DNA from 3 places in the Halomonas sp. MES3-P3E genome. Region 2 is predicted to be linked to each of the others. Evidence: predicted binding sites of a transcription regulator. Region 2 holds the regulator's gene; each other region holds the start of a gene.

Region 1 (9,977 bases), on a different contig from region 2:
GAAACACATCGGAATCGACATTATCAGAACGCCCAAACATTTCAGAATGAGATGTCTTATGAGTAGCAGCCACTTTTTCAGCTTGGGCCTCAAGCTCTATGAATCTTTTTGAAATCTTTTTATCCAAAACTTCTACCCCTATAATATAAGAAGCCTAAAGGTATCCTAAAGGTATTAAAAAGCGTGTTCTATGATTGGGTGATCGCGCCAGCATGATTGTCCGAAAAATGAAGCCTGCCACAACCCCCTCAAGTCTTTGATTTTTTATATTTATTATTTTCCATCAGGCTGCATATCAAAATTCCGCACTTTTACTGCATTTCCCAACGCCTAAGCTTTGAGCTATCACCTACCAAACTCAGCTTAGCACAAGGGAATGAGAGCGACTTACGATCTTAGCATTAGGCTTTCAACGCCCATAAAAATCCCGCCCAACGCCAACAGCTTTCACTGTTTGACGATGGGCGGGCTTCGTAGTGCTTAAACGATATTAGCTAAGCGCTTCCAGAGACTGCTCAATAATGCTCAGGCCCTCTTCCAACACCGCAGACGACACCGTTAGCGGTACCAGAATGCGGATGCTGTTGCCTAGAAGCTGCCTTCACCCTGCACCGGTTCAATCTCAATGGCCGCCGTAAGATGCGCGGGGCGATACTGGTTTTGAATAGCGTGCGAATGACATCCAAAAACGTTTCTTCGCTAATGCTATGCTAGGAGCTTACTTAAAATCTTTTCAAAGACTGGGCCAAGGTGAAGGAACAAATCACTGCACTACACCTTGGCTTAGGGACGATGCTATAGAGCCGCCACTGATACTGAGGGGGCAGGCTCACGCCGGACGCTGGCTAGCGGCGGGATTACTAACAATAGAGTCAATACTACTGTTACACCAATTCCCCACGCTGCCAGACTAAATCCACCAAGGGAAATCAGGCCACCTGAGATAGCTGGCCCTACTGCCAAGCCCAGGCTAAGGAAACTGCCTGCCGCAGCAGCCACACGCCCCTCACGATCAAGTTCTGCCGCCAGGCCAGTCAGATAGCTAAGTGCATAAAAGTAGGTGAGACAGATAGTCATCACACCTGCGGTATAGAGAGTCATAGAATACTCACCAAGCACATAGCTAAGGCTAGTAGCGCCAGTAAGTAGAATCGCCAGAATGACTGGCATGCTCATACCAAAGCGCTTGCCGATCATCGCTGCAATGATAGGTCCGAGTAAACCGACAAATGCTTGAAGTGATAACAGCACGCCCAGCTCTTCACCACTGTATCCAACCGTTGTACCTATGCGCTCGACGAATGCCCAGCCCATGGTGTCACGTGCCTGAAAGACAAACATGGCCAGCATCATGCAGACCGCAGGCAAACTTAACAGAATGTTATTTTTGCCTTTACTGGTGCCTTTCGCCAATAAATGGCGTTCGGCTACCGGCGCTTTTTGGGCTAACATTGGTGTGGTTAACAGCATAATAGCCATGGTCGCGGCCATAGCGTAATACAGGCCAGATAGACCAAACTGAGCCATAACCTTGGCGTACCCCAGCATCACTACTATCATCAGCAATACTGAAAGTATGTTCATATGTGCGGCAACACGGTTCGGGTTCTTAGCGCTAGAGACGGATGCGTTGCCGCAAGCCAGTGCTAGACCGGCACCCAGGCCAGCAAAGCAGCGAACTGCTGCCAAGACATATATGTTCTCGATGTTGGCGCTCGCTATATTCGCAAAAATGGCCAATATGATTCCGAATATAGTCAAGGTACGCCTAGGTGCATGACCCATAAAGGGAGCGATTACCAGCGAAGCCAACATAGTGAATCCAAACTCTGCTGACATCAGCAAACCTGCCTGTGCTTCATTGAGCTGCAGGTCAAGCATGATGGCGCTTATTAAAAAGGGTAAGGCCCATAGACCCAGTAAACCGACACCATAGGCTGCACCGGCAGCTGAGAAAACCAGACTCCAGCTTTCGGGTAAGAAGTTGCGCATTGTTTTCATAAGTGTTCCCTGTGATTAAGCACGTCGATGGGGAAAAACGCGCCAGAATTGTTACGCATTTGATACTTCTGTGTTATTGCTGACTCTCGTCGACCGGCGTGCCATCATCGTATTGGGACAACCAGGAGACCATGGCGTCCCGGTAGCGGGTAAAACCTTTGTAATCAACCAATTCCTGGTCCAAATCACGGATTACACGGTGCATACGCTTGGCCCATTGCGGAGCGTATTCGGCCAGTTCCTCAAGGCTGACTAGGTACGTACGCACTGGGAACAACACCGCATTGCTGCGCGGCAAGCGATGCAATGGCTGCAGCTCGATACGTAGGTTTACTAGCTTACCTGCATTTTCCGCTGTCACCTCGGTGCGCTCAGGCGCCCAATCCGGAAGGGTTTCGGCTGACGTTTCAAGGCGAGGATTAACGGTGACAGACCAGTTAGTGCGACGAACCGGGTGGTCTGAGCGCAGTCGAAGCAGAAACTTCAATGCCCTTTCCAGAATGCCCATTTCATGTAGCTTGGGGACTGGCCCGTGAAACTCCATGAAGCTCATGCCTAAATTGAAACGCAGTGAATAATCCGCTCGCTGCGTGGCCATGCCAGCCCCCATGACTAAAGTTTCGTCACGCTCTTCAAGGAGAATGAACTCGCCTTGAGCTTGGCGGGTGATGTATTCCATAGGATCCATAGGCAGGGTACTTGTGTCCCCGAAGGTGAAAGTATCATCAATATTCAGAGGACGATTGATCCAGTGCCATTGGCTACCGCTCTTCTCCAGAGTGAAATGCTCCGGGAAATCGCGCGAATACGATTCCATTAATAGCTCAAGCAAATCCCACTGAGCCTCCATCATGTGTGGCAGAGCTGAGTAGTGGACGCCCGGCTGAGCATCAAGTGTCTGTGCACGGTGGTGGCATTCCGAGATGTAATGTTCGTCAATGTCGAATTGAGCTCGGAGTGCACCAGTGCCGGAAGGGACATGGGGCTCGACGTTCATCGAGTACATATACTGATCTTCTGGATATGGAAAGGGCAAGCGCAGAACCGCCTCGCGGCTATTCTTGTAAGTATGGTTCGAGGCTTGATCGGCATAGGTCTCGATCGGCTTGAATACAGTCATCTTGTTTTTCTCCTGTTAGAGGTCTACGACCAGACGGCTACAATTAGCCCGAGATACGCAAGGCATAAACTTACGCTTGCTGAGTTTGTCTTCCTCGCTGAGCCAGTCGTCGCGGTGATCCAGTTCGCCTTCGATTTCCAGCACATTGGCTTCGCAATAACCACAGGCACCACCACGGCACAGGTAAGGCAATTTGTAGCCGGCCTGTTCTGCAGCCTCGAGCAGTGATTGTTCGGAAGGCACTTCGATGGTCACCCCCTGTCGCGCGAGGGTGACGCTGAAGGGTTGTCCAGTAGACCCTTGCTCGACGAAGCGTTCGAAGTGGATGTGGCTGTTAGTCCAGCCCAAGTCATGAGCCCTTTCAATGGTTTGCTCTATCATGCCATCTGGGCCGCATACATAGACGTGACTACCCAGCGGGCGCTCGGCAAGGAGGTCATGTATATCCATGGGCCCATCCTGCCCCTGAATATAAAGATGGACACGCTTGCCATATCGAGCCTGCAGCTCCAGGCCAAGAGCTGAGTGCTCCGGGCCTCTTACAGCCAAATGCAGTTCAAAGGAAGCCTGCTTAAGTTGCAGCTCTTCCAACTGCGAATACACCGGGGTAATCCCAACGCCACCCGCAATGAATAGGTGATGTCGAGCATGCTTGGCCAGCGGGAATAGGTTTGCCGGGTGCATGATTTCCAACAAGTCGCCTTCACAAACTTTGTCGTGCAGCCACTGAGAGCCACCTCGGCTTTCAGGTGCCCGGCGCACGGCGATTTGATAGGCACTGGAATCGTAGGGTGAATTCATTAATGAGTAAGCGTTGCGATAAGTCTTGTCACCATCCTGGAGAACCACGACCACATGGCTACCGCCGGAAAAGGCTGGCAAATGCTTATCGTCAGGATCGATAAGGGTAAAGCGCTTAATCTCAGGCGTGAGACACTCAATGCGGGTAACGCGGACACTTATAGTGCCGTTTTGATTATTCATGTATCAAGCTCCTCTGAATCTGGTAGTTCGCCCGGGACTTCACCGTCAGCCTTAACGCCTTGGAAAGCGGCTAGCCTTCGTGAATAGTGATCGCGTACCACAAGATCAAACTGACAGCCGGGGCAAGTGAACACCCGATAAGTCACGTTTTCGGTATAGGTATCGCAGTGGACGCACCAAACTCTTCGCACAAGAGTACCGCTGTGCTCACGCAAAACTTCATCGGGGGTCAGGTCGACGGCATTGGCCGCTTGCATAGCAGTGCCTATGAAGCTCTCCGAACCGCTTAAGTAGAGTCGGGTGCCCATATGAGCCTCATTCAGTTTCTGCGCCAGGGCTTCCATCAACGCTTGGTTGCTGGCGAAAACTTCAAGGCCGTTAGTTTCTGTCTCTTGCAGTGCTTGCAAATGGCTATGACCCGAGAATGTCTCCGTAGAGTAGAAAAAGGTGCTTTGTTGGCGTTGTGTGGGCGACATTTCTGCGTACAGTCGCAGCATTGCCTCACCACCGCTGCCTTGACCTGCGATCAGGTGGCTCGTACCACTGGACATTGGGCTCAGACGGTCATAGACCGGACGGCTTTTGATACCGGTAATAAGCATCGTGATATACCTCTTAAGCCGTTACCGCATAAGTGTTGCGGCAACAATGAAGTTCGGTTCTCAAACTGCTGCAAGATAAAAAGCATAATTCGTGACATATTACATATGAGTTTATATGTTTTATTTTATGACCACTTTAATGCGTTTTTAACAAGCCGGAGACTTTTATTTGATTAAGTAAGTGAACATAAAAGAGTAAGGTTCGCACCTAATTGGTGCCAGACGCACCATTTCAGTGCTTAAACATCACATGACGTACGCAGGTGTAATCTTCCAATCCGTACATCGACATGTCTTTGCCAAAGCCGGACTGCTTCATACCGCCGTGCGGCATTTCACTCACTAACATGAAGTGAGTGTTGACCCACGTACAGCCGTACTGCAGCCTCGAGGCCAAACGGTTGGCACGGCCAATATCCTTGGTCCATATTGAAGAGGCTAAACCGTAATCCGAGTCGTTGGCGTAGGCCAAGGCCTGCGCTTCATCGCTGAAGCGCGTTATGCTGACGACGGGTCCGAATACTTCACGCTGTACAATTTCATCTTCCTGGCGAGCATCAGCTAGCACAGTCGGCTCGAAAAAGAAGCCTGCTCCCTCGACTCGCTTACCGCCAGTCACTACACGGATGTGAGGCAAGGCTTTAGCGCGTTCGACAAAGCCTTCTACACGCTGTAGATGATCAAAGGTAATCAGTGGGCCCAATTCAGTCTCGGGATCATCCTGCAGACCATGGCGCAGAGTGGCCACTGCCTCACCGAGCTTGCTGACGAAAGCGTCGTAAACGCCATCTTGAACGTACAGGCGGCAAGCCGCAGTGCAGTCCTGGCCGGCATTGTAGAAACCGAAAGCACGGATACCTTCGACGGCGTCATCTATGTCGGCGTCATCGAAGATCAGTACAGGGGCTTTTCCACCCAGCTCCATGTGGGTACGCTTCACGCTGCTGGCTGTACTGGCAATGATCTTTGACCCGGTAGCGATAGAGCCAGTCAATGAGACCATGCGCACCTTGGGATGATTAACTAGCGGCTCTCCTACACTAGGGCCGCATCCAGAAAGAATGTTTACTACACCGGCAGGAAAGAGGTCGACCATGAGCCGCGCCAGTTCCAAAGCAGTTAGCGGGGTTTGCTCGGATGGTTTGAGCACTACGCAGTTACCAGCAGCTAGGGCGGGGGCTAGTTTCCAAGCGAGCATCATTAATGGGTAATTCCAAGGCGCGATAGATGCGACTACTCCAAGCGGATCGCGACGGATCATTGAGGTGTGCCCTGGCAGGTACTCACCACCAGCAGAGCCCGTCAAGCAACGACTAGCACCAGCGAAGTAGCGGAACACATCGGCGATAGCTGGGATCTCATCGTCAAGGGTTGCTTGGAAAGGTTTGCCGCAGTTCTGGGACTCTAAACGCGCCAAGCTCTCCGCCTTAGCTTCTATACGTTCTGCTAACGTTAGTAGCAATCGGGCGCGATCCTTGGGTGGCGTCTGCGACCAGCTTTCGAAAGCTTGATCCGCTGCGATTACAGCAGCGTCAACCTGCTCTTTGCTAGCCTCAGGGATTTTCACCAACACTGTACCCTCTGAAGGATTGTACACAGCGTACGGACTGCCCAGCCCTTCTACTAACTGCCCGTTAATCAGCATTTGGGTTTGCATGATGCATTCCTAGGTTATTATTGCCAGAAGGACAGCTGGTGGTTGATAGCACACCAGTGACCGCAAAACTAAATCATTTAAAACTATATCTTAATTTTTTTACATTTTACAACTGTCCTGTCAATGAAAATTTTAGATAGAAAAAGGCAATGAGATGGATGGATTGATAGCCAATGTTTTCCTATAAGATAATAAACTAGGTTTTTTGACCAAAGCCTTAGATAAGCCTTAGAAATGCTTCAATAGGAAGAGGAAATGACCGCGCAGGATATTACCCGCAATACCGCGTTTATCAGGTTGCGCCAGGAAGGACGGACTGATGAGGTGACGCGAAGACTTGTTGAAGCCATTGAGCTCGGCTTATTTGCCGAAGGGCAGCAGCTCCCTAGTGAATCGGAGCTGGCCCAGCAGCTGGGTGTCGCCACCGTTACGCTTCGAGAAGCATTGATTACCTTGCGGCAACGCGGCCTGATCAAGACTCGGCGAGGTCGCAACGGCGGCAGTTTCGTATGTGCGCCGGTCGAAATGCCCGAAGAATTACTATTGCAGCGCCTGCGCGAAATGAGCGGTCCCGACCTGCGTGATCTTGGCGATGAGCAGACCGCAGTCTCTGGTACCGCTGCGCGCCTCGCAGCTAAGCGCAGTTCACACGAACAGCATGAGCGCATCGCTCAGCACATCGAAACGCTTAGCCAGGCAAGTTCACGTTTGGCCCGGCACCGAGCTGATGCGCGCTTCCATATTGAGGTAGCAGCCGCCGCTCAGTCGCTACGTCTCACCAATGCAGAGATGCGACTGCAATCTGAGGTTGGAGAATTGCTCTGGATGGAGTCCGCCGGCGGTGGAAATATAATGGAGATTGAACAGGAGCATCGGGGCATACTCCAAGCACTGACGTCTGGTGATTCAGTCTTGGCCGGGGCTCTGGCTGAGGCCCACGTCACCCGTGGTATAAAACGTCTTCTAAGTTTGCGTCTCGAGCTCATGGCTGAAGCCAATGAAGGCTAACCGTTAGCTTTGGCACGCTTATTGCTTAATAAATATTAGACGAGCCTACAAACTCGAAGAACCAAGCCATACTAACTCCATATCATAACAAGAAAGCTGAACCGTGTGAGGTAATGACATGTCTCCCTTAAGCGATAGCTATCCTGTGTCGAACTGTGCCCAGCAGCTCGAAAAAACATTACAAACAACTTTCAGCCAGGTTCGTCAATTAGCAGAGGAAACCCAAGCGCTTTGGGAGCGCGTAGAGGCCGCGGGCCGTCAACCTACCGCTAAGGACTTAGCCTCGCTGCGTCCTGCAATCGACCAACAGCTGCTGGCCCCCGGTACGTTCAGTTGCGGCGGTGGTATTGTTGTGGAACCGTTCTGCTTAGCCGACCGAGAAATGCATTTAGAGTGGTGGTACTTAGCTGATACTGACCAAACTCTACCCTTGCGCCCAAATTTCGACCAGCGCCGGGAAAATTACTATGACTATACTGAGATGCCTTGGTACTGCCGACCAAGGAATACTGGCAAAAGTGTAGTGGAGGGGCCCTATATCGACCTGTACGGCACCAATATGTACGTGCTGACTTTCACCATGCCAATTCTAATTCAGGGTCGCTTCGTCGGCGTTGCTGGACTGGATCTGTCGCTACATAGTGTTGAACGTCGACTGGTACGCAGCCTAATGCGCCTGGAACATGAGGCGATGCTGGTATCCTCTGATGGCCGAATCATAGCGTCCAACACTGCTAATTGGATGGTCGGCGATCTCACTTCAAATCTGTTGAACAGCACGCCCTTGAGCGGAGATCGACTGGCCTTGACAGAGAACGAGGCAGGCTGGTCGCTGGTAACTTTGCCGGGGCTACGCAAGAGCATTTAGCGTACTTAGTACCTCTAATGGATTGAACAGTGGTTGAGCGGTGGCTCGCTCATCTTCGTTTCCCTGAGGCTTTTGTGCAGCTCCTCCGCTTGACTATGTCGAAACCGAAGCAGGAGACAAATTCCATATTAGAGTCAGAGCCACAGCAATCAGCCATGTTTATTAACCTAAAAACCCGCCCATCGCCAACAGCTTTCGCTGTCTGACGATGGCGGGTTAGATGAGGCTTAGAAAGGAGTATTAGCTAAGCGCTTCCAAAGACTGCTCAATAATGTTCAAGCCTTCCTCCAACACCGCAGAAGAGACGGTTAATGGCACCAGAATTCGGATGCTGTTGCCGTAGAAGCCACAGGAAAGCAGGATAAGGCCTTTTTCGCGGGCTTTGGCACAGAGCGCACCGGTGAGCGCTGTATCGGGTTTTCCTTCGCTATCGAGCAGTTCGAACGCTGCCATGGCACCTAGCTGGCGACCATGAGCTACGGCAGGGAAACGCTCTTCCCAAACTGCGAAACGCTCCGCCAGCATTTTGCCCATCTGCTCACTGCGGGCGAGGATGTTTTCCTCTTCAATCACCTCAATCACTGCCAGCGCCGCTGCACAAGAGAGCGGGTTGCCGCTGTAGGTGCCGCCTAGGGAGTTGGGGCCGGAGGCGTCCATTACCTTGGCGCTACCCACCACGGCAGAGAGCGGCATGCCGTTGGCCAGGCTCTTGGCGGTGGTGAGGATGTCCGCCTCAATACCGCTATGTTCGAGGGCAAACAGCTTGCCGGTACGGGCAAAGCCAGACTGCACTTCGTCGGCGATCAGCAGAATGCCGTGCTCGTCGCACAGAGCGCGCAGCGCTTTCAGGTAGTCCGGTGAGGCGATGTAGAAACCGCCTTCACCCTGTACCGGTTCAATCACGATGGCCGCCGTGCGGTGCGGAGCAATATCGGTCTTGAACAGCGTGCGAATGGCGTTCAGCGAGGCTTCTTCGCTGATGCCGTGCAGCGGGTTGGGGAACGGTGCGCGGAACACGTCGCCCGGCATGGGGCCGAAGTCGTTCTTGTAGGGCAGCACCTTGCCGGTCATTGCCAGGGTCATCATGGTGCGGCCGTGGAAGGCGCCATCGAAGGTGATGATGCCGGTGCGGCCAGTCGCTGCATGGGCGATCTTCACGGCGTTTTCCAGCGCTTCTGCACCGGTGTTGACCAGCATTGCTTTACGCTCAGGGCCGCGCACGGGGCTTAGTTCGCAGAGCTTTTGGCACAGCTGCACGTAGGGCGCGTAGGAGATCACCGCGGCGCTGGTGTGCATGACTTTATTGAGCTGCGCTTCAACGGCGGCGACGATTTTCGGATGGCGGTGGCCCAGGTTCAACACGCCAATCCCACCGGCGAAATCGATCCAGCGGTTGCCGTCGGCGTCCCATAGCTCAGCGTTTTCAGCGCGCTCGGCAAACTGGGTCGTCGGCGTGGCGGCGCCGTTGGCCACGTAGCGGATTTTCAGGTCGTTCAATTCTTGGTTCGTCATCATGATTCTCTTTACAAGCCGCCAACGCAGACGTACTTCAGTTCAGTAAACTCATCAAGGCCATGGTGTGAGCCTTCGCGGCCCAGCCCGGACTCTTTCACACCGCCAAACGGCGCGAGCTCGGTGGAGATCAGCCCCTCGTTGACGCCGACCATGCCGTATTCAAGCGCTTCCATGGTGTGCCAAATGCGGCGATAATCCGTGGCGTAGAAGTAGGCCGCCAAG
Region 2 (9,977 bases):
CCAGCACCCTTTTTTTGCTGCCCCCGGGGACGTCAAAGAGAACTCGTTCCGGGGGGAGTATGGTTTCCAACGTCATTGAATTAACGCACGCCTGCGCCTTGGGCGCGAGCTTGTGCTTTTTCCTTATGTTTAACGAGTTGCCGATCAATTTTGTCCGCTAATGCGTCAATAGCGGCGTACATATCACTGTCTAGGGCTTCCGCATGTAAATCAGCACCTGCTGCGTGCAGCGTACAGGCGGCCTGCTGGCGCTCTTTCTCCACAGATAAGGTGACTTGCACCGTGGTTATGTTGTCGTAATGGCGCTCTACACGTTCAAGCTTTTCGTTGACATAGTCACGCAAGGCGTCAGTCAGTTCTACGTGATGACCAGTGATATTAACTTGCATTGACGTACTCCTTATCCATCGGACTGTACTTCGATTGTAACCCTTTTTGCCGCGTTGCAAAGCCCTTGTCGAGAGTTTCCCTAAAACGTTGATTTGTGCTAGCGCAAACGACGTCGCTCGCTAGAGGAGGGAATGCCCATGGCTTCACGGTATTTAGCCACCGTTCGACGCGCTACTTGAATTCCCCCCTCCCCTAATAGCGTGACTAAGCGGCTATCAGAAAGCGGCTTGCCTGGCGGCTCCTCTTGAACCAATTTCTTCAGCCGAGCGCGGATAGCGGTGCTTGAATGGCTGTCACCATCCTGGCCGCTGACTTGGCTTGAGAAAAAGTATTTGAGTTCAAATACGCCGCGAGGCGTATGAATAAATTTCTGAGTGGTTACCCGGGAAATAGTCGATTCGTGCATTTCCACGGCCTCGGCGATATCGGCCAATATGAGCGGCTTCATGGCTTCTTCGCCGTGTTCTAAAAAGCCAATTTGCCGGGTGATAATCTCGCGGCCAACGCGCAGTAGCGTATCGTTGCGGCTAGAGAGGCTCTTGATCAGCCAGCGTGCTTCCTGCAGGTGTTCTTTTAAAAACTGATTGTCCTGACTTTTATCCGCACGCTTTATTAAGCTTGCGTAGTCGGGCTGAATGCGAAGCCTTGGCAATGCCTCAGGATTGAGCTCTAAGTGCCAGCCTTCGTGGTCATGGCGTACGACCAGGTCGGGCGTTACATAACTATCATCGGTATCGCCATAGGCGCTGCCTGGGCGTGGATCAAGGCTACGAATGAGGAGAATGACATCAGCCAGCTGGTTATCATCGAGTCCCAGACGGCGTTTAAGTAAGCGCATGTCATCTTTGCCTAGTGCTTCCAGAAACTGCCGTACTAAGCGGCGGGCAGGAACCAGCAACGGCGTATCTTCGGGAAGAATGGCCAGCTGCAGCATCAGGCACTCACGCAGGTCGCGGGCGAATATCCCTGTTGGCTCAAATTGCTGAAGCTTAAGCAGAATAGTTTCTACTTCGCGCTGGCTAAGCCCATCGACACCTTGGGCGCGAAGCCCTTCACGGATATCGTTGAGCGGCTGAGTTAAATAGCCATTAGCATCTAGCGCGTCGATAAGACTTTCTGCGACAAGTTGCTCTCGCGCGCCAAAATCAGTCATGGCGAGCTGCCACAGCAAGTGCCCATGAAGACTCTGGCCAGCCGCTTGGCGCTCAAAATCAGGTCCTTCGCTGCTGGAGCCACCGTGACTGCCTATATCTTGGTAGGTGTCAGACCAATCACTATCTACCGAGAGCTCGGTGGGAATGCTCTCTGACCACTCTTCCTCTTTGGGCTCGCTGGCAGCCTGTTCGCCAAATTCATCCTCTTGTTCCAGCATGGGGTTGGCATCTAGGGCCTGCTGAATTTCTTGACGTAAGTCCAGCGTTGATAGCTGTAACAGAGCAATGGCCTGCTGCAGCTGAGGTGTCATGGTCAGCTGTGTGCCCATGCGCAGTTGAAGAGAAGCTTTCATGACCATCTGAGAACCACTCGTTAATCAGAATGCTCCACCCTAGTGTGAGTAGGTCTCCGGTGCAAGTGCAATAAGCATGCCATTGGTAGTAAAGTTGTTGTAGAGCGCTAATTAGAAGTGAAAAATAAGCTAGAGGCGGAAATCAGCGCCTAGATAAACCTCCCTCACTTTCTGGTTAGTGAGTATCGAGGCTGGAGAGCCGCTGGCGATGATTTGACCATCGCCCACGATGTAGGCGATATCACAAATATCCAGGGTTTCGCGAACGTTGTGGTCGGTGATCAGTACGCCGATGTGGCGCTGCTTTAATGCCCGAATAATGGTTTTGATCTCGCCCACCGAAATGGGGTCTACGCCAGCAAAGGGCTCGTCCAGCAGAATGAATGCGGGTTCTGTCGCCAGTGAGCGAGCAATCTCCACACGCCTGCGTTCACCGCCTGAAAGGCTCATGCCCAGGTTGTCGCGAATATGGGTAATGTGAAAATCTTCAAGTAGCGCTTCCAGGCGCTGCTCGCGGTCGCTACGGCTGAGTTCTTTGCGTGTTTCGAGTATCGCCATAATATTATCGGCAACCGATAATTTACGAAAAATAGACGCTTCTTGCGGAAGGTAGCCGATACCCGCCGCAGCGCGTTCATGCATTGGCGCGCGGGTTAGATCTACATCGTCGATACCCACTTTGCCAGCATCGGATTTCACCAGCCCCACAATCATATAAAACGAGGTGGTTTTGCCCGCGCCGTTAGGGCCCAGTAAGCCCACGATGCTGCCTTGGGAGATCTCTAAATTGATGTCTTTTACGACTCGACGTCGCTTATAGCTTTTGGCCAAGTGATGGGCATATAGGGTTTTGATTGGCGCAGTGTCTGTAGTTGCCAAGGCTTGGCTCCCTATTGTTCAGGCTGAAGGGTCATACGTATGCGCTGGGGCTCGCTGCCGTCAACGTCAGAGCGTGCTTGAATCACTTCACGGTCAATAAAATACTCAAGGCGCCCGCCGGTGAACGTATCCTCGAGCTGGATCAGCTCGGCTTGGTCAATCAGCTCTACGCGGCGCTCAGCGACGTGATAAATAATCCGTCGCGCCCAGCCTTCAGTGGGGCCATCTTGGCCTTCAACTTGATGACGCAGGTAGGCGCGTTCGCCGGTGGATGTCGCTTTCGATAGTTCGCCAGCCTCGTTGCGTTCGATCTCTACCCGTTCGCCTCGCAACTGCATTTCGCCTTGGCGAATATCTACATCCCCGGTGTAAACGGCGGTGCCTGCCCGCTGGTCCAGATCTAAGCGGTCGGCTTCTACTTCTACAGGGGCTTGTTGTGACGTTTGGGCCATTGCCGATAACGGCATCGTGAGGGCAAAAAGAGTGGTGGAGAAAAGGGCTGTATAAATAATGGCTTTCATGGCGGCTCCTCTTAAGGTTGCGTGGCCGGGGGGTGTGTGCCGCGCACATTATCATTTAGGCGGACCTGGCTGGTGTTAAGCCACGCGTCCATACGTGAAGCGCTCATTTGCTGGGGTGGTTGCTGCAGTAATACCGGTGTTTCACTCCAAGCATGTTGATTAAGGCCATCATAATGCAATAGCTCGGTATCAAGCTGCCAGCCTTCATCCGGGGCGATCAGTCTGGCCGAGCCAGACATCAGCAGGGCCTGTGTAACAGTGTTGAGCGTGCCTACTTCGGCGCTAGCCAGCCACTGACGATTCTCACTATCATACAGTACCGCTTGTGGTTCTTCCGTCCAGGTTTCGCTTCGCTGCGGCGTATGAATAAGCCGCGGCGTTTTTAGCGACTGCATAACGTTGCCGTTATCGCCGAACAGGGTGATTTCAGCATTTTCCAGTACGTGGCCTGGCTCTTGAGCCTGCGCGTCGGGATCGATGCTAATGTCTTGAGGCCCGCGGGGGTCAAGCCATACCAATAAAGCCCCTAAGGCAATCACCAGTCCGGCTAACCAGATGCGTACTTTAAAGCGTTTAACCATTTAATTGCGGCCGTGCAGGTAGGTGTCGAGCACCGCGCTCCAGTGCCCTTGAGCTTCAAGCAGCGTATCGCAGATTTCGCGGACGGCACCGTGGCCACCTAGACGTTCCGTGGTCCAGTCGGCGTGGGTATGCATGTAATCTGGCGCATTAGGGACGGTAATGCCGACGCCGCAACGCTTAATAGCGGCCAAGTCAGGTAGGTCGTCACCACAGTAGGCCACCTGCTCTAACTCTATATCGAGACGCTGGCAAAGCCCGCGCAGGATGGCAAGCTTGTCTTCACAGCCTTGATGGACCAGGTCGATGCCCAGTGATGCGGCGCGCTGGCTCACCATGGGAGAGTCGCGGCCCGTCACCAGCGCTACATGTATACCCACTCGCTTGAGAAGCTTCAGCCCATGACCATCCTGAGTATGAAATGCTTTGATTTCGATACCGTCAGCCTGGAAGTAGAGGCGGCCGTCGGTCAGTACGCCGTCAACATCCAACGCTAATAGGCGCACGCGGCGGAGTCGATCAAGTAGCGCATTAGGTAAGGTCATAGAACCTCCTTATCATTAAATTCGTAAAGCGGGTCGGTAATATTGCTGAATGACGCCGCTGTCTTAAATAACGCCGCTGGCAAGCAGGTCATGCATATGTAGCGCCCCGATAGGACGCTGTTGTTCATCAACCACTGCTAGCGCCGTAATGCGGCTCTCTTCCATGATGCGTACCGCTTCCGCCGCCAGGATATCGGGGCCGATGCGCTTGCCCGGCCGGGTCATTACATCGTCAACGATGACATCGCGCAGGTTGTGAAACTGGTCGAGCGTGCGTCGAAGGTCACCGTCAGTGTATACCCCGGCCAGGCGGCCATCGCTATCTACCACGCAGGTAAAGCCTAGCCCTTGACGGGTGATTTCCAATAACGCGTCGCGCAGCGGGCTTCCCAGGGGGACTTGGGGCAGTCGCTCACCGTCGTGCATAAGATCTCTAACGCGCAGCAGCAAGCGTTTGCCTAAGCTGCCACCAGGGTGGGAAAGGGCAAAATCTTCAGCGGTAAAGCCGCGCGCTTCCAGCAGCGCCACAGCCAGAGCGTCGCCCAGGGCGAGCGCCGCCGTGGTGGAGCTGGTGGGGGCCAGGTCGAGCGGGCATGCCTCACGCTCTACGCCGCTGTTCAGGTGCGCATCAGCGTGTTTAGCCAGCGTGGAGTTGGGGCGGCCTGTCATACTGACTAGCGGCGTACCCAGGCGTTTAAGCAGCGGTAAGAGCGCAGTGACTTCGGCGGTTTCACCCGAGTTAGACAGCGCCAATACCACATCGGAACGGGTGATCATGCCTAAATCGCCGTGGCTGGCTTCACCAGGGTGAACGAAAAAAGCTGGTGTGCCTGTGCTGGCAAGTGTGGCCGCCAGCTTACCAGCGATATGCCCCGACTTGCCCATGCCGGTCACCACCACGCGGCCTTGGCAGGCGAGAATTAGCTCGCAGGCACGGTCAAAACTTTCGTCTAGTTTGGCTTGAAGGCCGCCAATGGCTGCCTGCTCAATTTGCAGCGTACGCAATGCACTTTCGCGTAGTAGGCTGGGTGGAGCGAGAGGCTGGCGCATAGCGTTTTCTCTTAATCCTTGAACATATAAAAAGTAGTAACCACCAAGAATAACATCTTGGCACCCTTTATAGGCAGTCGTTGAGATAGTAGTTGGAGACGTTAGCCCGGGTGCGTTTTGACGATAAGGCGGCCTGCTACCGGTTCGCTATCAATAAATGGGTAGGCCAGTAGAAACACTCAAGCGTGCCGACGTGTTTTGTAGCGTTATAGTACAATGTTTGATAATGTTTTAGAAACACTGTTTTATAATCGCGATAGCCGCAAGTAGGGTATGATGGCTAACCCAAGTGCGCCTCGTTAAGAGTCAACTGATCCATGATAGATGCTCCATTTATTGAAATTGAAGACCTCCATTTTTCACGTGGCGATCACGAGATTTTTCGCGGCATAAATATGACGATTCCTCGCGGCAAAGTAACCGCGATTATGGGGCCAAGCGGTACTGGTAAAACCACACTGCTTAAGCTAATCGGCGGGCAGTTGACCCCTGAGCGTGGGCGGATAGTGATTGATGGGCAAGATGTTCATCGGCTATCTCGTAAGGCGCTATTTACGTTACGTAAGAGAATGGGAATGCTATTTCAAAGTGGCGCGCTGTTTTCCGATTTAGATGTATTCGAAAACGTTGCCTTTCCGTTACGCGTACATACTGATTTGCCCGATACCATGGTGCGCGACCTAGTGCTACTTAAGCTTCAGGCGGTCGGGCTGCGCGGTGCGCGTCACTTGACGCCCGCAGAACTGTCGGGAGGCATGGCGCGTCGGGTCGCACTGGCTCGCGCCGTGGCGCTGGATCCGGAGTTGATCCTGTATGACGAACCTTTCGTTGGTCAGGATCCCATCTCTATGGGCGTTTTAGTGCAGCTTATCAAGCGCCTTAACCAAGCGCTGCAACTCACCTCTGTGGTGGTATCTCACGATATTAAAGAAACTCTGAGCATTGCAGACTATCTCTATTTAATTGCTGATGGTCAGGTGGTTGCCCATGGTACGCCGCAAACCTTAGATACGAATCAAGACCCCAGGGTTAGCCAGTTTATTCATGGCGAGCCCGATGGCCCAGTGCCGTTTCACTATCCCGCTGAGGCGTTTTATCGCGATATTTTGGGCGAGCCCCCGATGACAAAGACAGGCTAATGGCTTCAATGCAGGGTAAATACAGGGCAAGGACAAATGCAGTCAAAATTTTCTAACGGTACCGCGCGTATTACCCGATTGGGGCGTCGAGGGTGCGATTTAATGGAAGCATTAGGCCGTGCGGGGGTGTTTCTCTTCCAATCAGCTGTCGGTGTGCCATCCCGTGCGGGTTGGCGCTTATGGTTGCATCAGATGCATTTTGTCGGTGTGCTTTCGCTCGCCATCGTGTTGGTGTCTGGGCTGTTTATCGGCATGGTGCTGGCACTGCAGGGCTATACCATTCTGGTCGATTTCGGCGCTGAACAGGCGCTTGGGCAGATGGTGGCGCTGTCATTGCTGCGTGAGCTTGCGCCTGTGGTGGCCGCGCTGCTGTTTGCTGGCCGTGCGGGCTCGGCATTGACTGCTGAGATTGGCTTGATGAAAGCCACCGAGCAGCTCACCAGTATGGAGATGATCGGTGTTGATCCGCTGCGCCGGGTGGTCGCTCCGCGGCTATGGGCGGGCTTTGTGTCGCTACCCATTCTAACCGTAGGTTTTAGTGTGGTGGGTATCTGGGGTGGCTACTTGGTGGGCGTAGAGTGGTTGGGTGTTTTTGAGGGCTCCTACTGGAGCAACATGCAGGCCAATGTGGCTTTTGTCAGTGATATTGGCAATGGCATGATCAAAAGCGCTGTGTTTGCGCTGGTGGTGACCTGGATTGCTGTCTTTCAGGGCTACGACCTGGTGCCGACCTCAGAAGGCATCTCTCGTGCTACCACACGCACGGTAGTGTATTCGTCGCTTGCAGTTCTGGGGCTTGATTTTGTGTTGACTGCCGTCATGTTTGGCGGCCTTTAATGGGTGGAGCAGTTTCATGAGACGCAGTAAAACCATGGAGTTCGGTGTTGGCCTGTTTATGATTGCTGGCATTTTGGGACTTGTATTCCTCGGCTTGCGTGTTAGTGGACTGACACTCTCCGCACCCGCTCAGTCGTTTCAGTTGGAGGCCAATTTTGCCAATATTGGCAGCTTAAAACCTCGCGCCCGGGTCACTATGGCGGGGGTGACGGTGGGGCGCGTTGAATCTATTGAGTTGGATACGCAGTGGTTCGATGCACGGGTGGTGCTAAGCCTGGACAGCGAGCTGGAAGGCCAGCTCTCCAGAGACACGATAGCGTCTATTCTTACTGCTGGCTTATTAGGTGAGCAGTATATCGGCCTTAGCGTAGGCGGTGACCCTGAGGTGTTGGAGGAGGGTGACACGATTCGTGATACCCAGTCGGCGCTGGTGTTGGAAGAACTTATCCAGCAATTTGTGTCCAACATGGCAAGTAATTAATGTTTCAAATAATGAGACACGAACCCAGTGCGTTAACGGGTCGGGAGATAATGGTTATGAAAGGAGTAAACGGGATGGTAAGTCGTTGGTTGCTGGTGGGTATGATCATGGTGGGGTTAGTGGTGCCGTTACAGGCCCTAGCACAGAGCCAGTCCCCTGAAGCATTGGTTCGCGATAATGTTGAATCACTAATGGAAGACCTTGAGGGTCGTAAAGATTATTACGCTAATAATCTTGGTGAGCTTGAGGCATTAGTGGATAGAAATCTCGATCAAGTGGCTGATTTTCGCTATATCGGTGCCAGTGTGATGGGTAACTATTTCCGTAACGCCACCCCAGAGCAGCGCAGCCGTTTTGCCGATGTGTTTCGTCAAACATTGATTGATACCTATACCCGTGGACTGGTGACATTTGATTATGACGAGCTGCGAGTGCTGGATGCCCAGCAAGCACAGCGCTATGACGATCAAGCCAGTGTCGCGATGGAAGTGGTGGCGAATAACGGGCAAGTATATCCCGTGAGCTATAGCTTAAGGCTTTCTAATGGCGAGTGGCGGGTGGTCAATGTGATCGTAAATGGCATTAACCTGGGCTTGACGTTCCGCAATCAGTTCGACCAAGCCATGCGTGATAATAATCGCGATTATGATGTTGTCATCGACGGTTGGTCGCCTGAGGTGGGTGTTGAAGAGCTTGAGCAGGGGGGCGATGCGTGACAACCCTTTTTTCACGCCCCGGTGTCACGGTGGATGCTGAAGACGCTACCTTGCAGGTAGTCGGTGATGTGGATGTGACGTTGGCGGCCGATTTGGCCGCCAGCGGCGTTACGTGGCTCAAGCAAGCCGAGTTAACTTCACTAACACTGGATTTTAGCCGCGTTGAAAAAGCCAGCAGTGCTGCCATCAGCGTGCTGTTTGAATGGTTGCGCACGTGTCGGCAGCGTGAAATCCAGGTTCAGGCTATCCGCTTTTCAGCCCCTCTACGCCGACTGGCCTCATTAGCCGAACTGGATGCATTAATTGATCATCCATCAGCGACCTTGGCTGTTTAAAGCTACGCCATCGCCAAGCGCGTTGCTTTTCTTTATTATGTCGACCCAATTACGTTTATTAATATCGACGACCCCAAAGGAGTTTTTTGCGCCATGCAACCCAACGAGGTAAAAGCACTGCTTGAATCCCGTATAGACGGATGTCAGTTCCATATTCAGGGTGAAGGCTGTAATTTTCAGGTGATTGCGGTTGGCGATGCCTTTGAAGGTCTCTCTCCAGTCAAACGTCAGCAGCTCGTCTACGCTGCTCTCAGTGATGAGATCGCCTCTGGCGCGCTCCACGCCATTAGTATCAAAACGTTTACTCCGGCGCAGTGGCAAACTGCACCGGAAAACGTCCAGTAACGGTCGCTCCATGGATAAATTAATCATTACCGGCAATGGTTCGGTAGACGGTGAAGTGTGGGTGAGCGGTGCCAAAAATGCAGCGTTACCCATCTTGTGTGCCAGCCTGTTGGCCGACGGCCCCGTAGTGATTGGTAATTTGCCGCACCTGCAGGATATTACCACCACCTTAGAGCTGCTTGGTCGTATGGGGGTTGAGCCGGTAATGGGTGAGAAGCTGAGTATCCAGTTAGATGGTTCTCAGGTGACCCAATGCCACGCACCTTATGAGCTGGTTAAAAAGATGCGTGCTTCCATCTTGGTGTTAGGGCCACTGCTTGCCCACTTCGGTAAAGCCGATGTGTCGCTGCCAGGTGGCTGCGCGATTGGTTCGCGCCCGGTGGATTTGCACATTCGTGGTTTGGAGGCCATGGGTGCTGAGATTCGCGTTGAAGCGGGCTACATCCGTGCGCGGGTCGATGGCCGCCTGAAAGGCGCGACGATTTACTTTGATACCGTGACAGTAACCGGTACCGAAAACCTATTGATGGCGGCGACGTTGGCCGATGGCAAAACCGTTCTAGAGAACGCTGCCCGCGAGCCAGAAATCGTCGACTTGGCAGAGTGTTTGATCAAGATGGGCGCTAAAATCAGCGGCCAAGGTACTGACACTA
Region 3 (9,977 bases), on a different contig from region 2:
TTCGCTGTATCGCCCCTGGCGTATTACTCTTCAAGCAGCCAGCCGTTTAGGCGATTGGCCTGTCTGGGTTCTGCTGATTCTGGCCCAACCTTGGCTTCAGCCAAATGGTTCTTGGCGAGTGCTGCAGTACAGCGTGATCGCGTTATTTGCCGTCGCCGTTTATCGACTGGTAAAAACACGCTTATGTCGCGAACGTCCCTTTATCACTTACAGCGAAGGCATCCTCTGCTGTGAACCGGCGCGTGATCGCTATAGTTTCCCCAGCGGTCACACCATGCATGCGGTGATGTTTAGCGTATTAGTAGCCGCTCACACCCCCTGGCTACTACCGGTGATCCTACCGCTATCCCTACTGATTGCGATCTCCCGCGTCGGACTGGGGCTGCACTATGTGAGTGATGTACTGGCAGGCGCTGCATTGGGCTATGCCTTTGCCTTGGTCAGCCTTTATTGGATGGGGTAATGGCCGTTTTCTTCCGACTTATTTTTACCGCTTATTAACCGTGGGCTGGCTTGCATTTGGCTTGCTCTATTTCGAGCGTATGGTGCCTGAGCGAGGCAAAGGCCGTTGGAAGCACTAACGCAAAATGCCTGCTTACGCGGGCATTTTAGTTATTTTTAAATAATTGTTATGGTTAGAGCAGTTGGTTAAATGTCGGGAGGCATGTCATCGCGCTCGTCCATAGTGGCCATGAAAGATGTCTTAAACATCATATACACACCAACCCCCGAAAACCCTAAGAACAAAACAAACATGCATAACATCAATGCCATCGCCATAATCTTGTCCCTGGTCGTGTGCGGTCGTTACGTTGACGTTTTCTAACCGCTACATTTGGTTTTATCGAAAGGATAGACTAAAACACAGGTTTTATCTGTACGAGAGCTGTGTGTACAAAAGCGATGCAAAAAGCTAAATTTTAAAATATATAAAAATCAAGTACTTAAAATATTTTTCGCACGCAAAAAGACCACCCCGTTTTCACGAGATGGCCGTTTTGCACCGACTCCACTCCTTGGTCTGATGAACAGCGCCTCCTTGCGCTGCAACCAGTGAGTGGGCGGATTGTCCTTTAACTTAACTCCCTGTTTGTCTTTCGGCGTCCTGCCTTCCTTTTTTCTCTCAACCCACTCACTTAGTTACTAATAACAATTATCTAAACGGCTAGAGCTAAACAACTGAACTTCTACGCAACTACTCAGTAGCTGCAGGGACTGCGCCAAGCCATGCCAATAATCAACATTAATAATTAAAAACAATAACTTAAAAACAACAAACATCTCCAAATAGGCTAATTTCCCTGCACTTTTGATGTGTAGAACTGGCACATGCGACATAAGCACACGTTATCAAGACACATCTATCTAGCTGAAACACATTAAAATGATGGCGAAACGGCGCAACAGCGATTATTTTTGCTAACGAACCTTCCCACTTTGCTATAAAAAGGCTTTGCTTTAAAAAGTGTCCAGACAGCTCTATCAATGTTTGACGCACGCCCATGCCTTTGAGGAAACCGCTATGAAACGTACTATTGCGCTTGCCATACTCGTCATGACCACACTTCTGTTGGTAAGTGGTTGCAATACCATTCGGGGTGCTGGTGAGGATATCGAACAGGGTGGAGAAGCTATCCAACGCTCAGCGAGCTAAACGTGATGATGACTGTTTACTTATCCCACGGCCTAGAGAGCGGCCCAGGGGCACTTAAAATCCAGGCACTAAAAGGCGTTGCTGAAAAACTAGATGATTGTGAGCCCGTGGTAATGGACTATCGAGGCATGGCAGAGCCCCAGCAACGTCTTCAGCATCTTTTACAGGTGATAGCCGAGCGCGGTGATGACCCTGCCCACTGTGTACTGGCAGGTTCAAGCCTGGGCGGGTGGCTAAGCGCGGCCGTCAGCGCTCAGCAGCCCGTATTAGGCTGTTTTTTGTTAGCCCCCGCGTTAGGCATAGCCGCCTACCCTGAAACGTCGCCCACCATCCAGGCACGCCACACGCACATTGTTCACGGCTGGCGCGATGATATCGTTGCCCCTGAACCGGTGATTGAACGTGCTCGCCTGCAGCGGCTGTCGCTGAGAATGGTGGACGATGATCACCGCTTACACGCCAGCCTCGACACCATTTTGGTCGATTTTGAGCGCTTTCTATGTCAATGCAGCGCGGACTCTCAGAACGACGCATAACCGCTGACCAAAACAAACATTCGACACAAGCAACCAAAACCTATACAAATGGTGTACACCAAAACCAGATAGTGAGGAAATTGCTTATGTTTGGCATGTTTAAGCGCGACCCCAAAAAGAAACTCCAGCAAAATTATGAGCGTAAACTGCAAGCCGCGATGGAAGCGTCTCGTAACGGCGATATGCGCGCCAATGCCACCCTTACCGAAGAAGCTGAGGCGATATTGGCTGAGATTAAACGCCTTGAGCAGTAACGACTGCTTAGCCTTTACTCGTCAGCCAGTGCTGGCAGCAGCGTTTTTAATTTGCGGGTCAGTGTATTACGCCCCCAGCCAAGCAGTTCAGCGGCTTCACCTTTGCGTCCACCGGTATGCTTTAAAGCGGTTTCAATCAGAATCCGCTCAAAATCGGGCACCGCCTCTTCCAAAAGATGGGTATGGCCTTCGGCCAAGGCATGATCCGCCCAGTCGCGAAACGCCGTACGCCAATCGCCATGGGCGCTACTTTCGGAAGCGCTTGGCGAGCGCAGTTCCTGCGGCAAATCTTCAACCAGGATTTCACGCCCCGACGCCATCACCGTCAGCCACCGGCAGATATTTTCCAACTGCCGCACGTTACCGGGCCACGGCAAGCGTGTTAGGTGGGCTTCCGCTTCACTGGTCAGCACCTTGATATCGGTAGTCAGCTCTTTCGCCGCTTCGGCCAGAAAGTGTCGGGTTAAACGTGGTATATCTTCGCGCCTTTCAGCCAGTTTCGGCAGGTGGATACGAATCACGTTCAGGCGGTGGAACAAATCCTCCCGGAAGCGGCCGTCATCCACCAGCACTTCTAGATTTTGGTGAGTAGCGGCGATGATACGCACGTCCACTTTGACCGGCGTATGCCCCCCGACGCGATAGAACTCACCATCCGCCAGCACGCGCAGCAGGCGCGTTTGGGTTTCCGATGGCATATCGCCTATTTCATCTAAAAACAGTGTGCCGCCGTTGGCCTGCTCAAACCGCCCTTGGCGCTGCTGTGCCGCCCCAGTAAAAGCACCCTTCTCATGGCCAAACAGCTCCGATTCGATCAAGTCGCGAGGAATCGCCGCCATGTTCAACGCGATAAAGGGTTTACCGGCACGCGGGCTATGCTGATGCAGCGCCTGGGCAACGCGCTCTTTACCCGTCCCCGACTCCCCGTTGATTAACACCGTGATATGCGAGTGAGAAAGACGGCCAATGGCGCGAAACACCTCCTGCATCGCGGGCGCTTCACCAATAATCTCAGCGTTTAAGCCTTCCGGCACGGCGACCGGTCGTTGGCGTTCCCGGGCGTGGGCCACGGCGCGGCGCACCAGCGCCAGGGCTTCATCAACGTCAAACGGTTTAGGCAGGTATTCAAACGCCCCGCCCTGATAGGAAGCGACGGCGCTGTCTAGGTCGGAATGGGCGGTCATCACGATCACCGGTAGATCGGGATGCGCCTCGCGTACTCTCGCCATTAAGTCCAGGCCGTCGATGCCTGGCATACGAATGTCGGTGACCAGCACGTCGGGAGGGCTTTCCAGTAAACGCGCAAGGGCTGTATCTGCACGCTCAATACACTCAACATCGAGATCGGGCTGCGCCAAGGCGCGCTCCAGCACCCAGCGGATAGCGCGGTCGTCATCGACAATCACCACCCGCGCAACATCGGTACGTGTAGCCTCAGTCATGACGCTTCTCCGGTAAAATTATTACCAATGGAATCAGTAAACGAAATTCGGTATGTCCGGGTCGTGAGTCGCATTCGATCAATCCTTGATGTTGGTGCAAAATCGACTGGGCGATCGATAACCCAAGGCCACTGCCTTCTGCGCGTCCTGACACCATCGGGTAGAACAGCGTTTCCTGCAGCGTATCGGGAATGCCTGGGCCGTTATCAATCACCGAGACTTCACTGACTAAGCGGTGGCGTTCCGCCCCGAGGGTAAACTGTCGCCGGGCGCGGGTGCGCAATATTAAGGTAGGTTCAGGGGTTTGAGCATCGCTCATGGCTTGCACGGCGTTGCGTGCAACGTTGAGTACCGCTTGAATCATTTGAGATTCATCGCCGGAAAGGTCGGGCAAACTGGGGTCATAATCGCGGCTAATAACAACGCTGGGATGCTCGGCAATTAACAGCGCGCGTACACGCTCCAACACCCGGTGAATATTGACCGGCTCATGCTTAAGCACACGGTTAGGGCCCAGCATGGAGTCGACCAAGTCGCGCAGCCGATCCACCTCTTCCACAATGATATGGGTATATTCGCGCAGCGCCGGATCGTCTAAATCCCGTTCTAACAGCTGTGCAGCACCACGAATCCCGCCGAGCGGGTTTTTCACTTCGTGAGCAAGCCCACGGGCCAATATCTTGATGGTTTCTTGGCGAGTGGTCAGCGCCTCTTCACGCGAGATCTGCATTAACCGATCCCGCGGCTCCACTTCTAACAGTAACTCGTCGTCCGATAGCGGCGTTACAGTGTAGTCGACCGTCAGCGGCTCACTGTTCAGCGGCGTAATACGCGCTTCTCGCTGGGTGTAAGGATGAAACGCATCCCGCGCTTTAGCCAATACCTCATCGATGCTGTCAACACCGCCCAGAAGCGTATCTAGGCTGATGCCGTGAACGCGGCTTAAGCTAACCGCTAGTAAGGCTTCAGCGGCAGGGTTCATCCAGCGCACACGCAGCTCGCCGTCCAGCAGCAGTACCGCCGTGGTGAGATGTTCAAGCAAACGCTGATGCATGGTGGTGTCCTGAGAAATTACGTCTTCCATCGCCGTTGCAGACCTACAGGTGGATAATCAATGAGGGAACTGCAAAAAGCGCGCCAATTATGCATTTATGCCTAGTTGCACGGCTTGCGGGCATAGCAATAAAAGAAGATGGATCGTTTTAGCGCAATCACCGCGCCAAATGCCTCCACAACCGCACCAATTTAGTGCATTCGAGATTTTAACCACCCGGTCTAAGGAACCGTAATCGTCACTGCGGGCGTGCGGTGCTGTAAACGCTGGCTACTATCCAGTAGCTCTGCTTGAAGCTCGTGCTGCCCCGCAGGAAGCCCCGTTAACCAGAAAACATCACTGTGCAGCGCGGTCTGGCTAATCTCTCCATTCACTATCAGCCGCACTTGGTGGTCATCGCGCAGCGGAGGCGCAATAGCCACTTCCACCGCGGTGCTTCGCTCCGGCAGCCGTGCGCCTTGCTGGGGCAGTGCAATCGAAAAATGGTCATACGGCATAAAAGGCTGCCCTGGCTTGCCACGTGGGCGCCCAGTAGCGGGCGTGGCTACACTGGCCGTAGCTGCGCTTAACCCAGGCGGCAGGCTTGGCAACGGTGCCAATTCCAACGCCTCCCCGCCGCGGCCAGGGTTATCGGTAAACGTAACGTTGCCGTGCTCATCAATGACCCTGAAAACCGTTTGCCCAAAAGCCGCACCTGACATGATGGCCGCCCCGATGCCCAGCAAAGCGGCCATCAAGAAGCTGATCGTGTACGTGGTTAGCTTGCCCATACTGCTCCTCACACTTGTCACACCCTCAATAACGAAAAACCCCGCCGAAGCGGGGTTTTGATACTATTTTGATCAACTGCGTTTTGATCAACTGCGTCTTTATCAACTGTTACCACCGCTAGGGTGATGGTAGCAGTTAGGTGCTAAAAGCGCTGATTAGCAGCTGTAGTACATATCAAACTCGATGGGGTGCGTCGTCATACGGATACGCTCCACTTCTTCCATCTTGAGTTCGATGTAGGCATCGATCATTTCGTCGGTGAACACGCCACCTTCGGTCAGGAACGCACGGTCAGCGTCGAGGGCTTCCAGTGCTTGATCCAGGCTGTGTGCTACGGTCGGTACTAACTTGCCTTCTTCTGGCGGCAGGTCGTACAGGTTTTTATCCATTGCATCGCCAGGATGGATCTTGTTCTTGATACCGTCGATACCGGCCATCAACATGGCAGAGAATGCCAGGTACGGGTTGGCAGTCGGATCAGGGAAGCGAGCTTCAACACGCTTGCCTTTCGGGCTAGCGGTGTAAGGAATACGGATAGAAGCAGAACGGTTACGGGCACTGTAGGCCAGCATGACCGGCGCTTCAAAGCCAGGTACCAGACGCTTGTACGAGTTGGTAGAAGCGTTAGTAAAGGCGTTTAGGGCACGGGCGTGCTTGATGATGCCGCCGATATAGAAAAGCGCCATTTCAGACAGGCCAGCGTACTCGTCACCGGCGAACTGGTTCTCACCACCTTTCCAGAACGACTGGTGAACGTGCATACCAGAACCGTTGTCGCCTACCAGCGGCTTCGGCATAAAGGTCGCCGTTTTACCATACGCGTGCGCCACGTTGTGGATCACGTACTTCATTTCCTGCACTTCGTCAGCTTTCTTCACCAGCGTGTTGAATTTAACGCCGATTTCGTTCTGACCCGCGTTGGCAACTTCGTGGTGGTGAACCTCGACAGTCTGGCCAATCGCTTCCAGGGTGTTACACATCGCGCCACGAATATCGTGGAAGCTGTCAACCGGGGGAACCGGGAAGTAGCCGCCTTTAACGCGCGGGCGGTGGCCTAAGTTACCGCCTTCTACCTGGTTACTGGTCGCCCAAGCGCCTTCGTCAGACGTGATTTTGTACATGGAGCCCTGAATGTCAGACTTCCAATGCACTTCGTCAAAGATAAAGAATTCAGGCTCAGGACCGAAAAACGCAGTGTCGCCCAGGCCAGTAGACTCTAGATAAGCTTCAGCGCGCTTGGCGATGGAGCGCGGGTCACGATCGTAGCCCTGCATAGTGGCCGGCTCGATGATGTCGCAGCGCAGAACCAGCGTCGCATCTTCGGTGAAGGGGTCGAGATAGCCAGTGCCATCTTCCGGGCGCAGAATCATGTCGGATTCGTTAATGCCCTTCCAACCTTCGATAGAAGAGCCATCAAACATCTGGCCATTCTCAAAGAATTCTTCGTTCACATCGCGAGCAGGCACAGTCACGTGCTGTTCTTTACCGCGAGTGTCGGTGAAACGCAGATCTACCCACTTAACATCATGTTCTTCAATTAGCGCGAGAGTCTTGGCTGACATAGAGTCCTCCGGTATGAGCGTGGCTTAAAGTTAACGACTGTAAGCTACCGATAAATGTGTTGTTCGACAAAATACGCGCTAAACCGCACGTTTGTCATTCTTGTTCGCTCAACGTTTGCCTGACATTAGTGAACAAATCGCTCAGCGAGCATTTCAGACCGGCTATCGTTTTAGCACGTCGTAGGGCTTATGCCTACGGCCCGCTAGCCGCTTGCAAATATAATGCAGAGAACATGCCAACCCTGCACCAAGATGGCATAAAAAATCAGCAACCAATTGTTTTATAAACGTTAAAAAGTGGACAAGGATGCCTCTTGATGACGCATAGCAGCTAAATGCTGGTTCGGCAGCTGTTTAAAAAAGCCATAGCGCACCAATACAGGGCAAAAATAATGTTTTATGCGCCAATAAAGTGCATGAATAATAGTGAGCCCTCTTTTTTGGCTCGCAAGTTTTTTTACTTGCTACCCAAATAAGCCAGATACTACAATAAATTACAATTTGATAGATTTGCTCACAATCGGAGTCGGCAAATGGGGTCGGTTTGCTTTATCGTTGATGCCATGGTGACGGGTAACATGTTGCCACGCCACTTAAAATCCATACGTGATTCTGGCGTAGCCGACCACTTGCTGCCCATTTTGGTAACCAGCACGCAAGCCCATGCGCGTCTCAGCTCGATTGAGCAGCGCTACCACACTCATTGCTTGATCACCCCCAAGCTACCACTAGGCGCACGCCTCAATAAAGCAGCCTTTGCCAGCCAAGCTGAGTGGTTAATTATTGCGCTGCAGAAGCAGCCACTGCCTGCCAGCCTCTGGGGCTCACTCTACCCGCAATTGAACACCTACAACCTTGATGCCTTAATTGTTGGCCTTGCTCAGCCATCATTAGCCAAACGCATCCTGCGCCGCTTATTGGCAAGCACGCTGCTGTTACCGCCCTACATCGCCGTCAGGCGGGCCTGGCTTGAGCGCTTAGGTGGATTTGATCCCGAGCTGGATGACGCCAGCGCGATTGACGATTTTTTACAGCGTTTGCATGACTGCCCCACTCGCTTAAAAACGTACAGCGGCCGCTTGCTTAGCCAGGCTGCTGAACACACATCCGCCATGCTGCCCAACGACCCGGATCTCGCTTACACATCGAAGCGGTAAGCCGTGCCTTTCGATTTATGCACTCACATATTTCCATTACCGAACCTTCAAGCGCTTGCCAAACAGCATCGCTCCCAGTGTGGTGGTATTCGCCAATTTATTAAGGGCCACCGACCCGGCGAGTCCCACGACGATGAGTACCAGCGCATACACCCCAATCGGCAACGACAAAGGCTCAACGACCAGATCGGCAAGCACAAAGAACATGGGGTGGGCCAAGTAAATCCCAAACGAATACGCATTGATGTGGCGCACCCACAATGGCGCCGGGCGCCCAGCCAAATAACGCATGGCGCAAAGCGTAAACAGCACGAAAAATGGAATCACCCACACCTCTTTGGATGAAAACGCCAGCCAACCCGCAAACGTCGCCGCTATAATTAGCGCCACCAACAGCACCAACCACGCCGGGTGCGCCAATTGCTGCATCCAGGTGGGCCGCTCAGCGAGTACACCCTCTTGAGCTAGCGGGTAGTAGCGCACTAGCACCAGCGCCAGGAAAAACACATAGATCCACCCCAGCGGGGCGATCCACAGCAGGTAGCCGGGCAAATCAACATCAAACCAATAAGCCAGCCCCCAATACGCCATGCTGATAACGCAGGCACCCCACAACCATGGCACCGGATTCAATCGCCACAGCTGCCAGCGGGTAAACAGCCAATAAGCCACGTAAAACTGCATCGCAATGATCAAAAAATAGCCATGCCAGCCCGCATAAACGTAATACTCGATAGCATTAGCCACGAACCCCACCGGCTCATCCGACGCCTGTTGGCTTAACCATTCAGCGGTGGAATAAATAAAGCCATACACAAAGTACGGCACCATCACATACTTTACGCGCTGAATAAGAAACCCCTCCGGCACGGATTTATCGTAGCGAACAGCAAACACAAAGACCGATATAAACAGAAATATTGGCGTACCCAGCACCAGCGGCAGGCGCATTAAATCAGTGGCGACATTATCGAGGCGTTGATTGACGTGATCTAATAAATGAAACAAAAAAACGGCTATACAGCCGTAAGCGCGCAACCAATAGATCTCTTCAATTTTTCGCATTGGGCCTCCCGCCGCTACATACGCCTAACCTGCTATCCTGCATGGCTACTTTGTGTAACTGCTCGGCATAACGAGTCTGCATAGCTACGATGAACAACCAGTACCGCCGCGCTGTCCGACTTTATTAAACTAGTTTAATTCCGGAGAAAACGTGTTCATCCCAAAACCACCTTTCCTCTCCTACCGGTTTCGCACCCTACTCACCACTTTTATTGGGTGGCTAACACTCAGCGGCCACAGCTTGGCAAGCGACGTTGAGCATCATTATTTTTCCTCATCCACCCTCGGTTACGATTACCCTTATAGCGTGTATTTACCTGATAATTATGACACCCAGTCGACTACGCCCTATCCCGTCATTTACATGCTGCACGGCTCTTTTGGCACCGACCGCGACTGGGTTTCCCGCGGCAATTTACAACAGGTAGCCGACAGGTTAATTCGCGCAGGGCATATACCCCCGGCAGTTTTCATTATGCCCG

What was found. The regulator sigma-54, encoded in region 2, starts transcription at its own class of promoters, with help from an activator protein. The targets are predictions, from matches to a motif close to TGGCACNNNNNTTGCTNT.
Region 1: a site for sigma-54 is predicted at 4,787-4,804, ahead of CXF87_RS21430 (dimethylamine monooxygenase subunit DmmA family protein). Genes of this name have one in related genera too.
Region 3: a site for sigma-54 is predicted at 7,495-7,512, ahead of glnA (glutamate--ammonia ligase). Genes of this name have one in related genera too.

Annotation. Positions count from the first base shown of each region.
Region 1 covers NZ_PJBT01000193.1:156,434-166,410, forward strand. Annotated here, with positions in the region: gene CXF87_RS21410 (DUF4145 domain-containing protein) at 1-127, opposite strand, end outside; gene CXF87_RS21415 (MFS transporter) at 796-2,001, opposite strand; gene CXF87_RS21420 (heme-dependent oxidative N-demethylase family protein) at 2,075-3,007, opposite strand; gene CXF87_RS21425 (PDR/VanB family oxidoreductase) at 3,137-4,105, opposite strand; gene CXF87_RS21430 (dimethylamine monooxygenase subunit DmmA family protein) at 4,102-4,707, opposite strand; gene CXF87_RS21435 (gamma-aminobutyraldehyde dehydrogenase) at 4,940-6,364, opposite strand; gene CXF87_RS21440 (FadR/GntR family transcriptional regulator) at 6,620-7,372, shown strand; gene CXF87_RS21445 (cache domain-containing protein) at 7,491-8,240, shown strand; gene gabT (4-aminobutyrate--2-oxoglutarate transaminase) at 8,481-9,752, opposite strand; gene CXF87_RS21455 (NAD-dependent succinate-semialdehyde dehydrogenase) at 9,764-9,977, opposite strand, start outside.
Region 2 covers NZ_PJBT01000021.1:145,189-155,165, reverse strand. Annotated here, with positions in the region: gene CXF87_RS07935 (PTS sugar transporter subunit IIA) at 1-76, opposite strand, end outside; gene hpf (ribosome hibernation-promoting factor, HPF/YfiA family) at 81-389, opposite strand; gene CXF87_RS07925 (RNA polymerase factor sigma-54) at 488-1,903, opposite strand; gene lptB (LPS export ABC transporter ATP-binding protein) at 2,027-2,776, opposite strand; gene lptA (lipopolysaccharide transport periplasmic protein LptA) at 2,788-3,297, opposite strand; gene lptC (LPS export ABC transporter periplasmic protein LptC) at 3,309-3,878, opposite strand; gene CXF87_RS07905 (KdsC family phosphatase) at 3,879-4,421, opposite strand; gene CXF87_RS07900 (KpsF/GutQ family sugar-phosphate isomerase) at 4,485-5,471, opposite strand; gene CXF87_RS07895 (ABC transporter ATP-binding protein) at 5,789-6,610, shown strand; gene mlaE (lipid asymmetry maintenance ABC transporter permease subunit MlaE) at 6,647-7,447, shown strand; gene mlaD (outer membrane lipid asymmetry maintenance protein MlaD) at 7,464-7,928, shown strand; gene CXF87_RS07880 (MlaC/ttg2D family ABC transporter substrate-binding protein) at 8,003-8,644, shown strand; gene CXF87_RS07875 (STAS domain-containing protein) at 8,641-8,979, shown strand; gene CXF87_RS07870 (BolA family protein) at 9,073-9,324, shown strand; gene murA (UDP-N-acetylglucosamine 1-carboxyvinyltransferase) at 9,335-9,977, shown strand, end outside.
Region 3 covers NZ_PJBT01000184.1:43,352-53,328, forward strand. Annotated here, with positions in the region: gene CXF87_RS14345 (phosphatase PAP2 family protein) at 1-463, shown strand, start outside; gene CXF87_RS14355 (entericidin A/B family lipoprotein) at 1,523-1,654, shown strand; gene CXF87_RS14360 (YqiA/YcfP family alpha/beta fold hydrolase) at 1,660-2,190, shown strand; gene CXF87_RS21675 (DUF6435 family protein) at 2,277-2,444, shown strand; gene ntrC (nitrogen regulation protein NR(I)) at 2,459-3,886, opposite strand; gene glnL (nitrogen regulation protein NR(II)) at 3,879-4,940, opposite strand; gene CXF87_RS14375 (DUF4124 domain-containing protein) at 5,162-5,710, opposite strand; gene glnA (glutamate--ammonia ligase) at 5,867-7,273, opposite strand; gene CXF87_RS14385 (hypothetical protein) at 7,807-8,430, shown strand; gene CXF87_RS14390 (acyltransferase family protein) at 8,467-9,495, opposite strand; gene CXF87_RS14395 (alpha/beta hydrolase) at 9,647-9,977, shown strand, end outside.